DNA from 2 places in the Streptomyces tsukubensis genome. Region 1 is predicted to be linked to the other one. Evidence: riboswitches for the same ligand, from Rfam matches in the RefSeq annotation. Region 1 holds a riboswitch; the other holds the start of a gene.
The links. Region 1 has a riboswitch for S-adenosylmethionine ahead of B7R87_RS07200 (aminotransferase class V-fold PLP-dependent enzyme). Riboswitches for the same ligand answer to the same signal wherever they lie in the genome.

Region 2: linked by a shared signal. The riboswitch ahead of thrC (threonine synthase) and the one ahead of B7R87_RS07200 (aminotransferase class V-fold PLP-dependent enzyme) in region 1 are both predicted to bind S-adenosylmethionine.

What each region holds. Positions count from the first base shown of each region.
Region 1 is NZ_CP020700.1:1,946,270-1,953,978, reverse strand. It holds gene qcrB (cytochrome bc1 complex cytochrome b subunit) at 1-185, shown strand, start outside; gene trpD (anthranilate phosphoribosyltransferase) at 317-1,378, shown strand; SAM riboswitch class IV at 1,891-2,008, shown strand; gene B7R87_RS07200 (aminotransferase class V-fold PLP-dependent enzyme) at 2,205-3,614, shown strand; gene B7R87_RS07195 (glycerate kinase family protein) at 3,542-4,765, opposite strand; gene B7R87_RS07190 (SLC13 family permease) at 4,828-6,243, opposite strand; gene B7R87_RS07185 (response regulator transcription factor) at 6,413-7,075, opposite strand; gene B7R87_RS07180 (sensor histidine kinase) at 7,072-7,709, opposite strand, start outside.
Region 2 is NZ_CP020700.1:3,431,899-3,439,607, reverse strand. It holds gene B7R87_RS13570 (MoaD/ThiS family protein) at 1-181, opposite strand, end outside; gene thrC (threonine synthase) at 307-1,620, opposite strand; SAM riboswitch class I at 1,638-1,817, opposite strand; gene B7R87_RS13560 (glucosyl-3-phosphoglycerate synthase) at 2,039-2,989, shown strand; gene B7R87_RS13555 (hypothetical protein) at 3,190-3,786, shown strand; gene B7R87_RS13550 (alpha,alpha-trehalose-phosphate synthase (UDP-forming)) at 3,817-5,271, shown strand; gene otsB (trehalose-phosphatase) at 5,282-6,166, opposite strand; gene B7R87_RS13540 (DUF3263 domain-containing protein) at 6,177-6,449, opposite strand; gene B7R87_RS13535 (ABC transporter substrate-binding protein) at 6,575-7,709, opposite strand, start outside.

The sequences.
Region 1 (7,709 bases):
AGAACGGCGTGCGCCGCAAGATCTCGCCCGTACAGAAGTTCCGCGCGAAGCTCAGCAAGGGCTTCTACGGCGAGGGGAACCAGATCCCCAAGGCCACGCGCGAGGAGTACGAGGAGATCGCCGCGGCCCATGGTCACGGCCATGGCCACGGTGAGCACGAGGAGGTCACCAGCGGCAAGCACTGACCGCTGACCGACCGCTGAAAGCGTCGCCACGGCAAGAGCCCCGTCCACTGCCCGGACGGGGCTCTTTGCCGTACCCGGCGCTGGATAGGGTGGGCGGTATCCCTTACTCACGATGGACCCGGGAGCGGACCATGAACGTTGTGACCCCGGCAGGCGGCGACAGCGTGGCGGCCCACTCCTGGCCGGCCGTACTCGACTCCCTGCTCACCAACCACGACCAGAGCGCGGACGCCACGGCCTGGGCGATGGACCGCATCCTGAGCGGGGAGGCGACCGACGCGCAGATCGCCGGTTTCGCGGTGGCGCTGCGGGCCAAGGGTGAGACCGTGGCGGAGATCTCCGGTCTGGTACGGACGATGTACGAGCACGCCCATCTGATCGACGTGCCCGGGCCCACGGTGGACATCGTCGGCACCGGCGGCGACGGCGCGAAGACCGTCAACATCTCCACGATGGCGTCGATCGTGGTCGCCGGGACCGGCGCCAAGGTCGTGAAGCACGGCAACCGTGCCGCCTCCAGCGCCTCCGGAGCCTCCGACGTCCTGGAGAAGCTCGGCGTCAATCTGGAGCTCACGCCCCGGCGGGTCGCGGAGGTCGCCGAGGAGGCGGGCATCACGTTCTGCTTCGCGGTGAAGTTCCATCCGGCGCTGCGGTACGTCGCGGCGGCGCGGAGGGAACTCGGGATCCGGACCACCTTCAACTTCCTCGGCCCGCTGACCAACCCCGCCCGGGTCGGGGCGCAGGCGACGGGCGTCGCCGACGCCCGGATGGCCCCGATCATGGCCGGGGTGCTGGCCGAACGGGGCTCGTCGGCGCTGGTCTTCCGCGGCGACGACGGCCTCGACGAGCTGACCACCACGGCGACGTCCCGGGTCTGGATCGTCCGTGACGGCACGGTACGGGAGGAAGCGTTCGACCCCCGTGACGTCGGCATCGACCTCGTCCCCGTCGAAGCCCTCCGCGGCGCCGACGCCGCCTACAACGCGGAGGTCGCGACCCGGGTGCTCGCGGGGGAGCGGGGGCCGGTACGGGACGCGGTCGTGCTGAACGCGGCGGCGGCGCTGGTCGCGCTGGCACCGACGGACGAGCCCCTGACGACCCAGATCGCGGCGGCGGCGGCGCGCGCGGCGGACTCCCTGGACTCGGGAGCGGCCTCGGCGACGCTGACCCGCTGGATCCAAGCCACGAAGTAGCCTCCGGCCCGGCCGAGGACCAGGGCCCCGAGCCCGGAGCCGCTCGGCCGGCGCCCCTCGGGTCCGCGAGACCCCGGGCGCCCCGGCCTTGCGGGCGAGCACCCCGCCCGGCCGGGCCTCGACGGCGAGCGCCGTGCTCGGCGGGGGCCGATTTCAGGCCGCAAGCCGTCCGTGGCTTGTCGCGCAGTTCCTCGCGCCCCTTAGGACCTCGACCGCACCCTGCCGGAGAAGAAGAGCCCAGGCAGCGCTACCGGTTCAGGGGCGGGGCGATCATGAAGGGGCGCGAGGAACTGCGCGAACGGCCCACGGCGGCTCGGAGCCGGAATTCGGCCCTCGCCGAGCTCGTCGCCGACTGCTTGGCGCGGTTGCGGCGGGCAATGAGCAGGGTCCCCGCCCTGTTCCGTCCCGGGCGCCCCGGGGTGCCGCCCCCTGATGCGTACCCGCGCCGAGGGACGGTCCGGATAGCGGACGGGGGTTGCGAGGTCGCAGGCTGTCGCATACGGTTTGGGCCAGGTCATGAGTGACAGCGACTACGGCCCCGGCCCGCTGTCCGGCAACCCTCCGTCCGTGGCGGGGTGCCCCGGGTGAAGACCAGGCCGTGGGCAGCGAGGCCCGCGGCAAGCGCGGACCCCTGCGACACCCTGGGGTCCTGGTCCTCAAGGGAGCAGCCTCGTGAGCAAGCGAATGCGATAGGGCTTCGTAGCCCCTTCTTCAGCACATCCCCGTACCCCGGAACGCCGTGCGCCCGAGCACCACGCGCCCCTTCCGTCTGCCGTGCGGGGCCTTTGAAGCCTTCATTCCGCCTGCCCTCCCGGGAGAGTTCGTCATGTCCGCATCCGTGTGTCCGCAGCCCGTCGCCACCACCGCCACCGCCGCGACCACCCCCCTCCCCGTACTCGGCAGCGATGTCACCGTCCCGCTCGTCACCGGCGGCGAAGTGACCTACGCCGCGCTCGACTACGCCGCCAGCGCCCCCGCCCTCCAGCGGGTCTGGGACGACGTCGCCGCCTACGCGCCGTACTACGGCAGCGTGCACCGGGGCGCGGGCTATCTCTCCCAGCTCTCCACCGACCTCTTCGAGAACAGCCGCCGCACCGTCGCAGAGTTCCTCGACTGCCGCGACGGCGACCAGGTCGTCTTCACCCGCTCCACCACCGACTCCCTGAACCTCCTCGCCGCCGCACTCCCCGCCGACTGCCAGGTCTTCGTCTTCGAGACCGAGCACCACGCCTCGCTGCTGCCGTGGAGGGATGCCCGGGTGACCTACCTCAACGCGCCGCGGACCCCCGGCGATGCCGTCACCACCCTGGAGCGGGCCCTCGCGGACCGGGACCCGTACGGCCCGGCGCTGGTCTGCGTCACGGGCGCCTCCAACGTCACCGGCGAGCTGTGGCCGGTCAAGGAACTCGCGGCCGCCGCGCACGCCCACGGCGCCCGGATCGTCCTCGACGCCGCGCAGCTCGCCCCGCACCACCCGGTCTCCGTCCAGGAACTGGACGTCGACTGGGTCGCGTTCTCCGGACACAAGCTGTACGCGCCCTTCGGCTCGGGCGTCCTCGCGGGCCGGTCCGACTGGCTGCGCGCGGCCGATCCGTACCTCGCGGGCGGCGGCGCCTCCCGCAAGGTCGCCCGCCGCGCCGACGGCGGCGTCGAGGTGGAGTGGCACACGACGGCCGCCCGCCACGAGGCCGGTTCACCGAACGTCATCGGCGTCTATGCGATCGCCGCCGCCTGCCGCGCCCTCACCGAAGCCGGCTTCGACGGTCTGGTCGCCCGGGAGCAGGCGCTCGTCGCCCGCGTCCGCGCCGGCCTCGCGGAGGTCCCGGAGGTCAAGGTCCTCTCCCTGTTCGGCGACGACGCCCCGCGGGTCGGTGTGATCTCCTTCGTCGTCGAGGGCTGGAACAGCTCCCACTTCGCGGCCGCGCTCTCCGCCGAGTACGGCATCGGTGTCCGCGACGGCCTGTTCTGCGCCCACCCCCTGGTCCGCACCCTGCTGGGCAGCGACCCGCAGGACCCGGGTGAGTGCGGTGCCCCCGAGGCCGAGCCGGGGGAGCGGTCGCTCAACGCCATCCGGGTCAGCTTCGGCGCCGGTACGCCCGACGAGCACCTGGACCGCTTCATCGGCGCCGTCCGTGAGCTGGTCACCGACGGCGCCCGCTGGACCTACCGCACCGAGGACGGCAGGTGCGTCCCGGACCCCGGGACCGTGCCCGCGGCCACCGCGCCGACCGGCTGACGCTCCGGGATCCGCGTCCCGATCAGCACCATCCGCAGCGCCCGCTCGGTCGCGTCGGTGAGGAACTCCCCGCCGCGGCCGAGGGCCTCGGTCAGGGTCACCGGAGCCGGCAGGATCGCGCTGTACGCGTCCACCCCCGCCGACCGCACCTGGTGCGCGCCCTCCCCGATCGTGCCCGCCAGGGCCAGCACCGGACGGCCGTACCGCTTGGCCCGCCGGGCGACCTCGGCGGGCACCTTGCCGCGCGTCGTCTGGTGGTCGAGCGCCCCCTCCGCGGTGAGCACCAGATCCGCCCGGGCCAGCCGGGCGTCGAGGTCGAGATGGTCGAGCAGGACCTCGAACCGGGGCAGCAGCAGGGCGCCGAGCGCCGCGAGCCCCGCGCCGAGCCCGCCGGAGGCGCCCGTCCCCGGGCCCTCGTACAGATCGGCCCGGACGCCCAGATCGCGGGTGAGGACGTCCGCCCAGTGCTCCAGCGCCGCCGACAACTGCTCGACCTGCTCGGGCGTCGCCCCCTTCTGGGGGCCGAAGACCCGGGCCACCCCCCGCTCACCGCAGAGCACGTTGAACGGATTGCAGGCGACCCGGATATCGGTACGGCCGAGCCGAGGGTCGAGACCGGAGACGTCGATCCGGTCCAGCCGGAGCAGCTCCCGTCCGCCGTACGGGAGTTCCGTGCCGTCCGCGGTGAGGAGCCGCGCCCCGAGGGCCTGGAGGGCGCCCGCACCGCCGTCGGAGGTGCCGGAGTCGCCGCAGCCCACCAGGATCTCCCGGGCGCCCTCGTCGAGCGCGGCACGGATGAGTTCACCGACGCCGTAGGTCGTGGTGGCGGCCGGGTCCCGCAGATCGCGCGGCACCAGCGACAGTCCGGCGACCGCGGCCATCTCCACCACGGCCGTGTACTTGTCGAGCATCGCGAAATGCGTGGCGACCGGCCGGCCCGTGGGCCCGGTGGCGGTCAGCCGGACGAGCCGCCCGCCGGCCGCCGCGGCCAGCGCCTCGGCGGTGCCCTCCCCGCCGTCCACCAGGGGGATGAGGTCGATCTCGGCACCGGGCACCACCCGGCGGACCCCGGCTGCGATGGCGTCGGCCGCGGACTGGGCGGACAGGGACTCCTTGAAACCGCTGGGTGCGACGGCGAAACGGGTCAGCATCGTATGAACTCCCGGTACGGGTGAGGAACAAGTGAGGGTGAGGGGGGCGGACCGGCCGCGGCTCAGGGGGTGACGGGAACGCCGACCAGCGGCCAGACCGCCACCGCGAACAGCAGCACCAGCGCGGCGGTCATGGGCGCCAGCACCGCGGACATCCGCAGCAGATCGCGAGGGGTGTACGTGGGGATATCCGGTATGTCGGAGTAGAGGGTGACGGGCTTCGCGGAAGCGGGCAGCGTATGGCAGAACCCGGCGGCCGCCGTGGACGCCAGCGCCGCCGCCACCGGATTGACCCCGGCGCCCACGGCCGCCGCCACGACCAGCGGCACCAGCACCGACGAACGCGCCGAACGGGACTGCAGAACGAGGTGCGCCAGCGTCGAAACGATGACCACGACGGCCAGGAAGGCCCATGCGGGCACATCCAGCGGCACCCCGCCGACCAGCCACTTCGCGGCCCCGGAGTCGGCCAGCGCCACACCCATCGCCATCGTCGCGGCCATGAAGAGCAGCATCGACCAGGGCACGGTCTTCAGCGCGTCCTTCAGCCTGACGGTCCCCAGCGCGGGCGACGCGGCGACCACCGCGCCGATCAGCGCGACCACGGCCGGCGGCACCCGGTGCAGCGGTTCGCTGCACCACAGCGCCACCACGGTGGCCAGCAGCAGCGCACAGCGCGCCTCCGCCTGCGACCAGGGCCCGGTCACTGGAGCCTCGGTGTGCTCCTGGATCTGCTCGGCGGTGATGTGCACGGGGCCGGTACGGTCCGCCCGCTTCGTGGTCGTGAACAGCACCACCTCGGCGGCCAGATGGGAGGAGACGATCGCCAGCGGCAGCCCGATCAGCAGCCACTCGGCGAAACCGATGCTCTCCCCGGTGGCCTCCCAGAGCACGGACACGGTGATCAGATGGGCACCCGCACCGATGAGGGTCGCCACCGCGGAGAGCAGGATCACCGTCGGGAACAGCAGCGCCAGCATCACCACCAGCCGCTTCCGGTCGGACAGCGCCTTCGCCAGCGCGATGAACACCGGCAGCGCGAGTGCGGCCCGCCCGGAGGTCGCGGGCACTGCGAAGGCCGTGACCACCAGCGCCGCGGTGGTCAGATGCACCAGTTGGCGGACCGTTCGGGCGCCGGTGACCAGAAAGGCTGCGGCCCGGCCGGCGAGCCCGGTCCTGGCCACCGCGGCGGCCAGGACGAAGGCGCAGATCAGCAGCCAGACGGTGTCGTCGCCGAGGGTCCCGAAAAGGGTGTCACTGGTGATCACCCCGGTCGCCGTGAGCGCCAGCCCCGCACCCAGCGCGATATAGGTGTCGTCGATCGGGGTGCCGATCCACGCGCAGGTGGCGATGGCGAAGACGCCGAGGGTGATCCGGGCGTCGCCGCCCAGTCCGGGGAAGTTGCCGGGAACGACGAGCAGCGCGCAGATGCTGAGCGCCACACAGAGGGTCGCGGCCTGTCGCAGGTTCAGTGTCACGGAATAGAGGTTTCATCCGCGCGGTGAGCACTTCATGAGCCGATGATGAAAGGAACTTCACCAAGCCGTACGGCCGGGAGCGCATCGCGGCACGGGGGGTGACGCGCGAAAGCCGTACGGCGTGTTCACCGTACGGCTCCCGATGGATGCGCCCCCTGCCGCGCCGGGTTCACTCCGGCAGGCGGTAGCCCATGCCGCGGACCGTCTCCACCCGGTCGGCCCCCAGCTTCTTGCGCAGCGCCCGGACGTAGACGTCGACGATGTTGGACCCGGGGTCGAAGTCGTACCCCCAGACATGGGAGAGGATCTGCTCCCGGGACAGCACCTGCCCCGGATGGCGCAGGAAGAGTTCGAGCAGCACGAATTCACGGGCCGTCAGATCGACCATCCGCTCCCCGGAGCGGGCCCGGCGGGTCCGCAGGTCGAGGGTGAGTTCGCCGTTGCGCAGCACGGTGACCTCCGGCGCCCGGGCGGCCGTGCGCAGCCGCAGCCGCACCCGGGCCAGCAGCTCCTCGAAGCGGAACGGCTTGGTCATCCAGTCGTCGGCGCCGCCCTCCAGACCGGCGACCGTGTCCCGTACGGAGTCCCTGGCCGTCAGCACGATCACCGGCACCGACACCTGGGCCTCGCGCAGTTGGCGCAGCACGGTGAAGCCGTCCCGGCCGGGCAGCCCGATATCGAGGACCACCAGATCGAAGCCGCCGGTCACGGCGTAGTCGTAGGCCGCGTCCCCGTCGTGGACGACGCTGGTGGTGAAGCCGTTGGCGCGCAGTCCCTTCTCCACGAACGACGCGATGCGTTCCTCGTCCTCGACGATCAGTATCCGGCTCACGGGGTCGCTTCCTTCTGGAGTACGAGAACGAAGGTGGCGCCGCCGCCTTCGGTCGGGCGCAGTTCGACGTGCCCGCCGTGCCCTTCGGCGATGGCCTTGACGATGGCGAGCCCCAGCCCTGCGCCGGTGGCCCGGGAGCCGCGACGGGCGGTGCCGCGCCGGAAGCGCTCGAAGATGACCTCGGCGTCCTGGGGCTGTACGCCCGGCCCGCTGTCGGCGACGTACAGCTCGATCCGGTCGCCCACGTCGCGCGAACCGATGCTGACCCGCTGCCCCATGACCGTGTGCTGGACCGCGTTCTGCGCCAACTGCACCATGGCCTGGGTGATCCGCTGCGAGTCGAGCATGACCTCGGCGTCGACCGCCCCGGCCAGCTGCCAGTCCCGTTCCCCGAGGGCCCGCGCCTTGACGAACACATCGGCCGTCAGCTCCCCGGTCTGGACCGGCTCGGGGGTGATGAAGTCCGGCCGCTCCGCCTTGGCGAGCAGCAGCAGATCCTCGACGATCCGGCTCATCCGGTCCAGTTCCTCCATCACGATCCGGACGGTCTCCTCCCGCTCGGCCGGATCGTCGCCCATCAGCTCCAGATGGCCGCGGACGATGGTGATGGGGGTACGGAGTTCATGGCCCGCGT
Region 2 (7,709 bases), 1.5 Mb from region 1:
CGTACACATTGACGAAGCGGCGCAGCTTCCCCTGGTCGTCCAGGACCCGGGCGGAGATCCCCGCGTGGTTCTTCTCCAGATCGGCGATGACCTCGGCGAGGGTCGCGCCCTCGGCGGCCACCTCGGCCTGTCCGCCGGTGTAGGTGCGCAGGATGGTCGGGATGCGAACGTTGACGCTCATGGGTGGTGCCTTCCTCGGGCGGTGGCCCGGGCTCGGTGGACGGCTCGGCGGTCGGAAGCGGCGGCGGGAGGTCCCGGACGGCCCCGGCGGGTCAGCGGCCGGGGCGCTGCCGGGACTGCGGCCGGTCAGTGGGTGGCGAGACCCGCCGCGCGGAACGCGTCCAGGCTCGGCCGGATGGTGGCGGTGGGGCCGCTGGTCGCGGCGACCGCGTCCAGCGTCTTGAGCCCGTCGCCCGTGTTGATGACGACGGTGGTCGCGGCGGGGTCCAGCACCCCCGACTCCAGCAGCTTCTTCGCCACCCCGACCGTCACGCCGCCCGCGGTCTCCGCGAAGATCCCCTCGGTCCTGGCGAGCAGCTTGATGCCCTCGACGACCTGCTCGTCCGTGACGTCCTCCACCGCACCGCCGGTGCGCCGGGCGATGTCCAGGACATAGGGACCGTCCGCCGGGTTGCCGATGGCGAGCGACTTGACGATGGTGTCCGGCTTCACCGGCCGGACCACGTCGTGGCCCGCCTTGTAGGCGGCGGAGACCGGCGAGCAGCCCTCGGCCTGCGCGGCGATGATCCGGTACGGCTTCTCCTCGACCAGACCGACCTTGATGAGCTCCTGGAGCCCCTTGTCGATCTTGGTGAGCTGGGAGCCGGAGGCCACCGGGACGACGATCTGGTCCGGGATCCGCCAGCCGAGCTGCTCGCAGATCTCGTACGCCAGGGTCTTGGAGCCCTCCGCGTAGTACGGCCGCAGATTGACGTTGGTGAAGCCCCAGCCCTCGCCGATCGGGTCGCCGATCAGCTCGGAGCAGAAACGGTTCACGTCGTCATAGGTGCCCTCGATGGCGACGACGTCGCCGCCGTAGACGGCAGCCATGACGACCTTGCCCTGCTCCAGGTCGTGCGGGATGAAGACGCAGGACCGCAGCCCGGCGCGGGCGGCGGCGGCGCCCACGGCGCCCGCGAGGTTGCCGGTGGAGGAGCAGGAGAGGGTGGTGAAGCCGAAGGCGCGGGCGGCCTCGACGGCGATGGCCACGACCCGGTCCTTGAAGGAGTGGGTCGGGTTGCCGGAGTCGTCCTTCACATACAGCTCACCGGTGACGCCCAGCTCGGCGGCGAGCCGGTCGGCCTTCACGAGCCGGGTGAAACCGGGGTTGAGATTGGGCTTGTCGGCCACGTCGGCGGGGACGGGCAGCAGGGGCGCGTAACGCCAGATGCTCTCCGGGCCGGCCTCGATGGCCTTGCGCAGCGCCTCCGGGTCTCCGGTGGGCAGCTCGTAGGCGGCTTCCAGGGGACCGAAACAGGAGGCACAGGCGAAGCTCGGACTGAGCGGGGTGCGCTCTCCGCACTCGCGACAGGAGAGCGCGACGGCGGGACCGAGATCCACTGAGGGGGCGGCGGGGGCGGTGGTGGTGTCGGTGGTGCTTGCGACGGTCTGCGCAGCCATGGAGGCGAGGCCCTTTCTCCTCATCTTCCTCATGGCGCATCTCGCCATGAGACGGATTTGGCACCTTCCCTAGCCGGGAGCCTCGCGGCGTGGACGGGCGCTGTCCGCTGCTGCGGATCGCACTGTCACGACGGAGACCGGCTGGAGGGTTGCCGGGGCTTCAACGGGCCGTTTCCCTCTGCCCCTCTGGATGAGCGGTATTTGATTGTTGAGCAAGTTGAACGCCGGACCCCGACATGCGACGGTCATCCGCGTTGTTCAAGACTGTAACTGAAGGTCCGGACGGTTGAGATAGTCGTCCGTACCGCGAGATGGATCACACGGGCGCGTCCGGACGCGCACGGAAGGCACCCGGACCCCCCCTCCCGTACGCCCGGAAGGACGTGGGAGGCATCCCGACGGTTGAGGAGTAGAGCACGTGCTCGAAGAGGTAGAGCGCTGGCTGGCGACGCGTTCCTGGTCGGCGGCGGACCGCCCGCTTCCGGCGCTGCTCGCGGCCAAACGGGCGGCCGCGCCCTCACCGACGGTGAGCGTCGTGCTGCCCGCGCTCGATGAGGAGGCGACGGTCGGTGACATCGTCACCGTGATCCGCCGGGAGCTGATGGAGAAGGTTCCGCTGGTCGACGAGCTGGTGGTGATCGACTCGGGCTCCACCGACCGGACCGCGGAGGTCGCCGCGGCGGCCGGGGCGCGGGTGGTCCACCGGGACGCGATCCTGCCGCGGATACCCGCGCTGCCGGGCAAGGGGGAGGTGCTGTGGCGCTCCCTGATGGTCACCCGCGGTGACATCGTCTGCTTCGTCGACGCCGATCTGCGGGACTTCTCGGCGGATTTCGTCTCCGGGATCGTCGGCCCGCTGCTGACCGACCCCGAGGTGCAGTTCGTCAAGGCGATGTACGACAGGCCGCTGGGTGAAGCCGCAGGCCAGGGTGGCCGGGTTACCGAGCTGGTGGCGCGGCCGCTGCTCAATCTGCACTGGCCGCAGCTGGCGGGGGTGGTGCAGCCGCTCGGCGGTGAGTACGCGGCCCGCCGCTCCCTGCTGGAGCGGCTGCCCTTCCCCGTGGGCTACGGGGTGGAGCTGGCGCTGCTCGTCGACGCGCTGCACACGGTGGGTCTGGATGCGCTGGCCCAGGTGGACGTGGGTTCCCGCAAGCACCGTCACCAGGACGGACGGGCGCTGGGCCGGATGGCGGCGGCGATCTACCGGACGGCGCAACTGCGGCTGTCCCGGGGGCAGTTGGTGCGGCCGGTGCTGACGCAGTTCGAGCGGGGGGCGGACGGGTTCGTACCGCGGACCCATGCGGTGGACACGGAGGAGCGGCCGCCGATGCGCGAGATCGGTGAGTATGCGGCGCGTCGCGCGGCATAAGCGCCGGTTTCCCAGTCAAAGGGCTGAATATCTTATGTATGACTTATACCCGTATTGCGCAGCCCCGGCGTCCCTCGGCCCCGGCGGCGGCGCCCGTCTCCGTACGTCCGCACATCCCACGCGGCCGTGCCCCGTACCGCAGACCGCCCGCACGGCGCCCGGGCCGCAGGCGCGGCCCCGGACGGGTCCGGGGCCGCGCGGTGAAGCTGGCCGGACTGCTGGCCCTGGTGGTCCTGGTGGTCCCGGCGGCCCCGATCGCCCGCGCGGACACGCCGGGCCCGGCCGCCGGGACCGAAGCGGTACGGGTCCTTCCGGACCCGGGCCGCGCCGTCGCGCCCGGTCCCGCCGGTGTCACGGACGCGGTGTCCGGCCGGGAGGGACAGGCCGGGACGGCGCCCCGCCCGGCCGCCCGACCCGTAGCGGCGCCCGGTCCCGCCGCCCGGGCCGAGACGGTTCCGGCGCCCGCCGCGGCACCCGGCCCCGCCGCCGAGCTTCGCCCCGCCTTCTATCCCACCCGCGCCCCCGCCGCGGGGACCGCCCCCGGCGGACGGCCCGTCCCGGTCCACCGGGCGCCCCGCGCCGTGACCCCGGTCCCCCGGATCACCGTCGCGGGAGCGGTTCCGGCCGTCGGCGCCCCCGGGGCACCGGTCCTCGCACCCACCGGCCGCAGCCGCGACGGCGAGCGGATCTGGCTGCTCGGCGGCCTCGCCACCGCCCTCGCCGCGGCCGGGGCGATCGCCGTCGTCGCGGCGCGCGGACGGCGTGAACCGCGCCACGACGGGCGAACGGACGTTTGAGCCGGCGCCCGGAAGGCTAGGTGTTGCGACATGGTCCCCGAGCCCCCCGCCGCCCCGGCCGACGCTGCCCGCGACCGCTCACCCGCCCCCGGTTCCGCCCGGGTGCTCGTGGCGTCCAACCGCGGACCCGTCTCCTACACCCTGCGCGACGACGGCACGCTGGACGCGAAACGCGGCGGCGGGGGCGTCGTCTCCGGACTCTCCGCCATCGGAGCCCGCGACGACGCCCTCTGGGTCTGCTGCGCCCTCGGCGACGGCGACCGCGAAGCCGTCCGGCGCGGCATCGGCCGGGGCGAGGACGGCGTCCTGATGCTCGACATCGACCCGGACGTCCACTCCGACGCGTACAACGGAATCGCCAACTCGGTGCTGTGGTTCATCCACCATCTGCTGTACCAGACCCCGCTGGAGCCCGTCTTCGACGACGGGTTCCGCCGCCAGTGGCGGTCGTACGAGACGTACAACCGCGCCTTCGCCCGAGCGCTCGCGGACCGGGCCGCCGACGGCGCGGCCATCCTCGTCCAGGACTACCACCTCGCGCTGGTCCCCGGAATGCTCCGGGAACTCCGCCCCGACCTGCGCATCGGCCACTTCTCCCACACCCCGTGGGCACCCCCGGACTACTTCCGGCTGCTCCCCGACGACATCGCGGAGCAGCTGCTGCGCGGACTCCTCGGCGCCGACCGCACCTGCTTCCTCACCCGCCGCTGGGCCGACGCCTTCACCGCCTGCTGTACGGAGGTGCTGGGCCCCGACGCGCTCAAGGGCACCCGGATCGGGGTCCACGGCCTCGGCGCCGACGCCGGTTTCCTCCGCGAGCGGGCCCACCGCCCCGACGTCGAGGAACGGATGACGGCCCTGCGCGAGCAGATCGGCGGCCCCGACCGGAAGACGATCGTCCGGGTGGATCGTACGGAGCTGTCGAAGAACATCGTCCGGGGTCTGCTGGCCTACCGGCATCTGCTGGCGACCCGCCCCGAATGGCACGAACGGGTCGTCCATGTCGCCTTCGCCTACCCGTCCCGCCAGGACCTCGCCGTCTACCGCGACTACACGGCGGAGGTGCAGCGCCTCGCCGACGCGGTCAACGACGAGTACGGGACGCCCGGCTGGACCCCGGTCGTGCTCCATGTGAAGGACGACTTCGCCCGTTCGCTGGCCGCCTACCGGCTCGCGGACGTGGCCCTGGTCAACCCGATCCGCGACGGTATGAACCTCGTCGCGAAGGAGATCCCCGTCGTCTCGGACGCGGGCTGTGCGCTGGTGCTGTCGCGGGAGGCCGGGGCGTACGAGGAACTGGGCGCGGACGCGCTGGTGGTGAACCCGTACGACGTGATCGCGACGGCGGCGGCGCTCCACGAGGCGCTGACCCTTCCCGCGCAGGTACGGGCGGACCGCACCGCCCGCCTCGCCGCCGCCGCGACGGCCCTCCCGCCGCAGCGGTGGTTCCTGGACCAGCTGGAGGCGCTGGCCCCGGAGGCATAGCCCCGGGGGCTCAGCCCTGAGGTCCCAGCGCGTCCGCCAGGGACGACAGGAAGGAGACGACCGCCGCCGGACCCGCCAGCAGCAGGTCGGCGCGGTCCGCCAGCTCGGTGACCTCCGTACTCCCGCTGCACACCAGCACACCCGCGAGACCGTCCGAGCGGAGCTTCTCCACCGCCGCGTAGGCGGGCAGGTCGCCCAGATCGTCCCCCGCGTACAGCACGGACTCCGCGCCGACCTCGTGGACGTACTCCGCGAGCGCGACGCCCTTGTCCATCCCGGGCGGCCGCAGCTCCAGGACCATCCGGCCCGGCTCCAGGACCAGTCCGTGCCGGGCCGCGAGGGTCGCGAGGGGCTCCCGCAGGGCCTCGAACGCGGCCGCGGGGTCCTCGGCCCGCCGGGTGTGGACCGCGACCGCCTGCCCCTTCTCTTCGATCCACGTGCCGTGCCAGGCGCCGAACCGGTCGAGATAGCCGGGGAGTTCGGCGCGGACCGCCGCCACACCGGGATGCGGGGCCGGGGTGTTGACCGTACCGCTGACCGCGTCCCAGCGTTCGGAGCCGTAGTGCCCGAGTACGACGAGATGCGCGAGCCCGTCGACCCCGGCGAAGCCGCCGTACCGCACCGCGACACCGGCCGGACGGCCGGTCACCACGGCGACATCGCCGACCAGGGGCGCCAGCCGGGCGAGCGCGGGCGCCGCGCCCGGATGGGCCCGGGCCTGCTCCGGATCGGGGACGATCTCGGCGAGGGTGCCGTCGAAGTCGAGGGCGATCACGGCCTTCTCGGGCCGGGCCAGCAGCGCGGCGAGCCCGTCCCGGCCGGCCGGGGTCGACGGCCGCGGCAGACCGTGGCCGGGTGACGGTGAAGCATCCGGGAAGTGCGGAGAGCTACCCATGCGACAGACCCTATCGGCGTGTGCGTTTCTCGTCTCTGACACGTCGGAGCCGGTTGACGGTCACCGGGTCGTGGGCCAGCGCCCGGGGGTCGTCGAGCAGGGCGTTCAGCAACTGGTAGTAGCGGACGGGCGACATCCCGAGCTGCTCCCGCACGGCCCGCTCCTTGGCACCGGGCCCGCTCCAGGACCGCCGCTCCATGGCGAGGACGGCCCGGTCGCGGTCCGGGAGGCCGGGAGCCGGGGAGCCTGCGGCGTCCGGAGGGGGAGCGGCGGGGTCGTTCATACGATCCAACATAGGCCCCGGGTCCGACACCCGGCATCCCGGCCTGCGGGAGCGGACCCCGGCCTTCCGGCCTGCGGGAGCACGCCCCGCCCTCCCCTCCCCGTCTTCTGCTCGCCTTCCCTCGCCTACTCGCCGCTCTTGATGTCCGCCTGCTCCGCCACCCGGTCGATCGCGTCCAGCACCGCCTTCGGATTGCCGCCCGGGGCGACCGCCTTCCCGATGGACTGCTTGATCTCGGCGCTGACCGCCGCCCACGACGTCTTGCCGACCGGCGGCAGGACGGACTTCGGCAGCGGCTCCAGGAAGTTCTTCAGATCCCCGTACTTCGGATCGTCCTCCATGGCCTGGGACGCGGACACCGTCACCGGCAGCAGATTGTTCTGCCCGGCGAAGGCGAGTACGTTCTCGTCGCTGAAGACGAAGTCGAGGAACTTCCCGGCCTGGACGCGGTTGCCGTTCTCCTTGAACGCCATGATCCAGTCGGCGACACCCATGGCGTTGTACGGAGTGCCCTTGGGCCCCGGTATCGGCACCGTACCCAGGTCGACTCCCGCCTTCCGGGCGATCCGCAGCAGCGACGGATGCCCGTTCAGCATCCCCACCTCGCCCCGCGCGAACGCCGCGAAGGCCATCTTCCGGTTGAGTTCGGCCGGGGCGACGGGCCCGGTCAGCTTCCGGTCGACGAGGTTCGTCTTCACCCAGGAGACGGTCTGGATGTTCCGCGCGGAGTTGATGTCGTAGCTGCCACCGCCGACCGTGTACGACTCACCCGCGCTGAGCAGCCAGTTCATGGTCTCGGCCTGGGCCTCCTCGGGCCCGAGGGGCAGCGCGAAGGGGTATTCGGCATCGGTCTTCTCCTTCAACTTCTCCGCTGCGTCGCGGAGTTCGTCCCAGGAGGCCGGGGCCTTCTCGATGCCCGCCTCCTCGAACAGCTTCTTGTTGTAGAAGAGCAGCCGGGTCGAGGCGACGAAGGGTATTCCGTACGGTGTCCGGCGGTGCTCTCCGGCCTTGGCGAGGGGCGGCAGGAAGTTCGCCGCGGTCTGCAGCGAGAGCATCCGGTCGACGTTGTAGAGCTTTCCCGCGGCGGCGTAGTCCGCATAGGCGCCGATCTGTGCGATATCGGGCGCCTTCCCGGCCTTGACCATGTCCTGGACCTTGCGGTCCACGTTCGTCCAGGGCTCGATGTGCACATCGACGTCGATCTTCGGGTTCTTCTCCTCGAAGCGGGCCGCGAGCTTCGCCCAGTACTCCTTGCTGCTC